DNA from 2 places in the Planococcus faecalis genome. Region 2 is predicted to be linked to the other one. Evidence: riboswitches for the same ligand, from Rfam matches in the RefSeq annotation. Region 2 holds a riboswitch; the other holds the start of a gene.
The links. Region 2 has a riboswitch for FMN ahead of AJGP001_RS10450 (ECF transporter S component). Riboswitches for the same ligand answer to the same signal wherever they lie in the genome.

Region 1: linked by a shared signal. The riboswitch ahead of AJGP001_RS15110 (hypothetical protein) and the one ahead of AJGP001_RS10450 (ECF transporter S component) in region 2 are both predicted to bind FMN.

What each region holds. Positions count from the first base shown of each region.
Region 1 is NZ_CP019401.1:3,045,477-3,048,638, forward strand. Features, by position in the region: gene ribH (6,7-dimethyl-8-ribityllumazine synthase) at 1-305, opposite strand, end outside; gene ribB (3,4-dihydroxy-2-butanone-4-phosphate synthase) at 329-949, opposite strand; gene ribE (riboflavin synthase) at 966-1,595, opposite strand; gene AJGP001_RS15110 (hypothetical protein) at 1,596-1,877, opposite strand; FMN riboswitch at 1,940-2,110, opposite strand; gene AJGP001_RS15115 (CHY zinc finger protein) at 2,268-2,591, shown strand; gene AJGP001_RS15120 (GNAT family N-acetyltransferase) at 2,658-3,146, opposite strand.
Region 2 is NZ_CP019401.1:2,082,510-2,085,671, reverse strand. Features, by position in the region: gene AJGP001_RS10460 (RNA polymerase sigma factor SigX) at 1-42, shown strand, start outside; gene AJGP001_RS10455 (hypothetical protein) at 32-1,222, shown strand; FMN riboswitch at 1,299-1,431, shown strand; gene AJGP001_RS10450 (ECF transporter S component) at 1,576-2,157, shown strand; gene AJGP001_RS10445 (ferredoxin) at 2,386-2,637, opposite strand; gene AJGP001_RS10440 (YpbB family protein) at 2,744-3,162, shown strand, end outside.

The DNA.
Region 1 (3,162 bases), 960 kb from region 2:
GAAACACCTTTAGCGACTTCGCTGCAAACATAGTCAAAGTGAGGAGTAGCGCCTCTAATAACTGTCCCTAGTGTGATAATTGCATCGTACTTTCCACTTAATGCCATTTTCTTCGCCACAAGTGGAATTTCAAAAGCTCCAGGTACCCAAGCAATCGACACATCCTCTTCACTAACACCGTGGCGTTTTAACGCATCTTCTGCACCGCCCAATAATTTACTCGTAATAAACTCGTTAAAACGTCCAACCACTATTCCGATTCGTAATCCTTCGCCATTTAAATAACCTTCAAAATGTATCGTCATTTAAGTCCATCTCCTCTAGTCGATTAATAAGTTGTCCTGTTTTGCTGTTCTTGTTGGTACGTTACTAAATCTTTAATCGTCAAAATACCTAGACCGAGACGTTCTGACACTTGTAACAAATCGTTAACACGCGCCATTGTGCCATCAGCATTCATGATTTCACATATAACTCCTGCTGGAGGTGAACCTGCAAGCTTGGCTAGATCCACTGCGGCTTCAGTATGCCCGGTCCGCTCTAAGACGCCGCCATCTTTTGCGATCAAAGGAAAGATATGGCCTGGGCGCTTAAAATCAGCTGCTTGAGCATCTGATTTTGCTAAACTAGTAATTGTATGAGAACGTTCAAAAGCACTAATGCCTGTCGTTGTATCTTTATGATCTACACTGATTGTAAAGGCCGTTCCATATTCATCTGTATTATGATCTGTCATAAGACCAATTTGTAAGTTTTGAGCGATTGATTGGGCAAGTGGCACACAGATCAATCCTCTTCCTTCGGTCGCCATCAAATTGACGATTTCGGGAGATGCGAATTCTGCCAATGCGACAAAATCGCCCTCATTTTCTCGGTCTTCATCATCAATTACAATGATGGCTTTACCATTCTTTAAATCTTCGATGGCTTTTTCTACCGTGTAAAACATGTGTGTCGCGCCTCCTCTAAAATCCGTTTTCTGCTAACCAGCTTCTACTGATTTTTGGTTCTGCTGTTTGAATTCGCTCGGTATATTTGGCCAGTAAATCACATTCGATATTGACCTTTTCACCAATTCCTTTTTCTCCTAATAGCGAATCTTCTTGCGTCGTCGGAATAAGAGAAATCGTCACAGTATTATGGCTAATAGCAAAAATCGTCAAAGAAATACCGTCTACTGCGATTGATCCTTTTAGCATCATATACTTCATCAACTGAGGTTCAAGCTCGATTGTTTTCGTGATCGCATTCGCTTCTTTTTTCACAGAACGGATAACGCCAACGCCATCAATATGGCCACTAACAAAATGACCGCCGAAACGTCCGTTAGCTGGCATAGCACGTTCTAAATTTACCTGTGAACCTACCTTTAATCCAATCATCGTTGAAGATTTCACCGTTTCTGGGATCACGTCAACGGTAAAGGTACTAGAACTGAATGTTGATACAGTTAAACAAACGCCGTTAATGGAAATACTATCTCCACGTTTAACGTCTTCTAAAATAAGCGTGCAAGAAATAGTTAACTCCATTGCTTGTGGCTTAGAGCGAACTGAAGCAACATGGCCAAGTTCTTCAACAATACCTGTAAACATTTAGGCACACTCCTCCATTCTGTTCGCAAAAACGTATTCAATTGTGGTCTTACGAGTTTTCGGGCGCTTTCCACCGTGGGGCATATAGGTGGTGAGGAAAGAATATTTCAGAAGAGTTTGAATCCATAACACAATGTGCCCTGCTTCTTTATCAAGTTGGCATAGTAGACGGCCATTTTTCGTACCTTGAAGAAGCTCTTTTTCCAGTGAGGAAATGAGCAGGGTTAAAAACCGTTGATTTGTATTTCCAGAGACTACTCCCTGATAAAGGTATTTGGTCATACAAATTCCTCCTTTCAATTTAAATGCATTGAAAAGAAGAGGCACATAACGAAGCCGATTTCTACATTCTTCTCCCATCCAGACTGTAACTGTCGGTGCCGGAATTTCACCAGCTCCACCGTTTGGACGCTTCAAACATAGTGGCCTATGCTTGCCATCGTCCAACCGGGTCACGGACTTGCAGTTTCCTGCTCACCGCCGGTAAGGAATTTCACCTTGCCCCGAAGAATTAGATTCGTAGTTTCGTCTCTTTAATAGTAGCATAGAAAGAAACTGAACCCTATAAAATAAGCTAAGATTTCCGACGAACTCCAGTGACCGCTAATTCTATCAGCCTCAAACAACTGCCTAGTTTAAAACATATTACCGTTTCAGAAAGGACGAGTTACTATGTCTCATCACCACACAGTGAAAGGCGTCAGCGTAGATGCGGAAACACGTTGTGCTCATTACCATTCAGCTATCGATCGAATTGCCATCAAGTTTTTTTGCTGTCAGCAATACTTCCCCTGCTTCGAATGCCACCAAGCTATAGGCTGTGGCAACCACCAAGTTTGGCCAAAAGACCGGTTCCAAGAAAAAGCAGTGCTGTGCGGGAGCTGTGGGCATGAACTTACTATCGATGAATATTTAGCCTGTGCATCTATTTGCCCTAGCTGTACTTTGCCTTTTAATCCAGGCTGCAACTTGCATACGTATCTTTATTTCGGATAAAAAACTGGAAGCCCTAGAAACGTGATTCTTTTAAAAAATCAATAAAGCCAAGTGAGAAACGATATCTCACTTGGCTTTATTGGTGTATAAAGACATTACAAGTTGCTCTCCTTTAGAGCGCATAATTCGTCTACCTGTATCTTCGAATCCCGCTTTTTGATACAAGCGTTGTGCAGGGATGTTACGCGCATTGACGCCTAGCACCACTTGATCAAAATCTGGAAACTCCATTTCCATAAACTCTGGCAGTGCATAGATAGACCCTGTCGCAATTCCTCGCCCCTGATATTTTGGATTCACAGAAAACCCTCTCAACAATAAGGCTTTTGGGTTGTTCGAATATTTTTTACGGTCTTCCGATTCATCCAATTCGAAAAAACCGGCATCTTCTCCGCGTGCTTTAATAATAATAAAATGCTTTAACGGATCTTTAGCATCTTTTTCAATAATTTCTATAGGCAATCGTGTAAATTCCAGCTGATGTGTTGGCAAATCGTAACCGATTGATCGTTTGGAGGAGTAGCGGTGCAATGTCACTTCTCTTTTTTTAATCACGTTAAGTAGACCTCCT
Region 2 (3,162 bases):
AAATTAATAGCTAGGGAAGGGGGAGACGACAATGTCAAATGACAAATGGACCGATAAATCCATCGAAGATTTGTTAAATGATTTCCCTTCAATAAAAGATAATCGAGCAAAAGAAAAAATTTACAGTCAGCTGGTTGATCAAAAGAAAGGTCAAAAGCGTCCGAAAAAATGGTTGCCCTTGCTTGTAGCGGCATTGGCATTTATTGCTTTTGGAATGCTGGTCTCCTCTATTATCAGCCAAAATGGCTTGGATGCTGCTCAAAATAAGGACAGTTCAAATGAAGAATCAGTAGCAACATCAACTGACAGTTCAGAGCAAGCTGATAGCTCGTCTGAAGCTGAAAGATCTGGCACTGAAGAATCAAATCAATTTTCTGTAGCGCAAGCAGATGAAGTGTTGCGAACTTCAGTTTACGAAGAAACGATTGGAAACCAGACATTAATGACGATCGGCTTAACCGAAAATGCTAACGTGGTGCCCGTTTCTTTTCTTGTTCCAGAAAATCAGATAACAGCAGCATTTGGAGATTTAGTACCATCATCGCTTGAATTGTATCAGCAATATGCAGACGATATTGACGAAACGCAATTAGGTTTCGATGAGTACCACCCCTATCTAGGTAATTTAGAAAAAACGGTGAAAGGAATACGCCACATCTTGCCGCAGGATCACCAATACGATTTGGCTTCTGCAAGTATAGGTGTGTATTTCAATACACTTTCGGCGACTTTTCCAGACGTCGCTGAAATTACAGTAGTCAATGAAGATGGTTCTGCAGCAGAATTTTCCCAGGTAGGATCTGTAGAAGCAATCAGTCCAAAACAGAAAGATGTTGCTTATTATTCATTTACAACGACAAATGGCGAAATTTATCTTGCTCCGGGATACGATAGTCCTTTCGCCGCAGCGACTGAAGCGATCGAAGCGCTTGCGCAAAGCCCAAACGACTTTTATCGTGCTACAATTCCACAAAATGTGGATTTTCAACTATCAGAAACTGGAGATTTGGTGCAAATTGATTTTGAGGGCTCAGTCGATTTAGAAACAATGGATCGTTTAGAAGCAGTTCGAATGATTGAAAGTTTGGCGTTGACTGCAGCTTCTTTTGATAAAAAAATAGCAGTAAAAGGGTTACAGTCTGATAGTTGGAACGGGTTTGATTTTACTCAGCCATTACCCGTTCCACTAGCGCCTAATTTATTAGAATGGCCAATACAATAAGGAAAAGAAGCGTTGTAAACAAATTTGTTTACAACGCTTCTTTTTTATACTACGATTAGGCTATAACAAAATATCGATTCATCTTCGGGGCAGGGTGAAAGTCCCTACCGGCGGTAATTGAACTCTGTTCATAAGCCCGCGAGCCGTAAAACGCAGGATTTGGTGAAATTCCAAAGCCGACAGTATAGTCTGGATGGGAGAAGGTGAAGGTGCGGACGTTTGTCGTTTACATGTAGACGGAACGCTTATTAAGTGTGCCTTTTCTCCCTTAAGTACTAGTGCTTAAGGGATTTTATATGTAAATGTTGGGTCCAAGCTTTTCTTCTGGTGAATCACGACAAGGAGAGAGGAATATGAAGAACAAAAAGTTACAAACGATGATTGTGATTGGGATGTTAAGCAGTATTTCATTTATATTGATGCTTTTTAACTTTCCATTACCTGCATTACCGGCTTTTTTGAAAGTGGATTTTAGTGACGTACCGGCATTAATTGCAGCCATCACGATGGGGCCAGTTGCAGGGATTTTAGTAGCATTCTTCAAAAACGTGTTGGATTGGCTTTTTGCAGGAAGTCCGACAGGTGTACCTGTTGGTCATATGGCTAACTTTATAACAAGTTTGCTGTTTATCCTTCCGGTTTATGCTATCTACCACAAAGTAGCGAATAAAAAAGGCATGATTTTTGGCTTAGCTGTGGGAACATTAACTATGGCAATTGGTATGAGTGTTTTAAACTATTTTGTGTTCTTGCCAATGTATACGTACTTTTTAAATGTGCCTGCTGAAACGGGCAATGCGTTATTTGGCACAATCGTCTTAGGGATATTACCATTTAACTTAATCAAAGGTCTATTGTTAACTTCGGTCGTCCTGCTAGTATTCAGCAGCATGCACACATGGATCGAAAAGCAAAGATCCTATTATTTATCATAGATATAGAAAAGCGAAAACAGCCGTGTAGATTTGACGGGCACAAGATGCACTGGCGAAGCGGCATTTTTTCAGCCGCATAGCCAGTGTGGCTTGTGACCCTAAAATATGGCTGGTTGAGTCTGGACAAAGAAAAGTGAAAACAGCCGTGTAGATTTGACGGAATTTGAATTAGCACAAATTAAAAGAAGGCGTACTGGAGGGATTCTCCAGTACGCCTTCTTTTTTGATTCAGTCTTCGTATTTTAACGGATCGCCTTCGAAAGATGCATCTGCAACTTTGATCGAATCTGTTGGACAGCCTTCAAATGCATCTTCCATGTCTTCTTCGAGTTCATCTGGAACTTGTTCTGTTCCCATGTTATTATCTAAAATAACAAAAGCGATTCCTTCGTCATCATAATCATAAATGTCAGGTGCAGCAGCACCACAAGCACCACAAGCGATGCAAGTGTCCTTGTCGACAATGGTATACTTAGCCATATTGTTTTCCACTCCTTTATCTCCGAACAAGTTCAGTTATACTATCGTATTTATTCTAAAGGTGTTTGAACAGTTTTTCAACCTAAAACCGTTAGGGGGAGCAAGCTTGTTAGTTACTGAACTCATTTTGGCCATTATGAAGACTGTCGATCGGCAGCGAACCGTCTCTTCTCCCTATCATTTGATAAAAGGAAAGAAGTCTGGGCAAACGATACAGGATATTGGTTATTTCGGCCTTTATCCTTATTTTGGCGTGTTGCCAAAACTGGATAAGAAAGCCTATGATCAAGTAGTTCAAGGCTTGTTTTCGCAAGGTTATTTACTAGCAAATGAACAAGTTATTGAACTATCCGAAAAAGCGTTAAAGTTAAGTGTTGCCCCGTCGTCGTTGAATGGTTGGAAATACCGAGGGAACGAAAATTTGTTTTTTAGTCGCTTGTCACTAATTGTTCAAACTTTGTCCCACGTCAGTCAACGCGTAAAAAGCTTTGACCCCGTTGTCAGTAATGAAGAAGTGCAAAATTG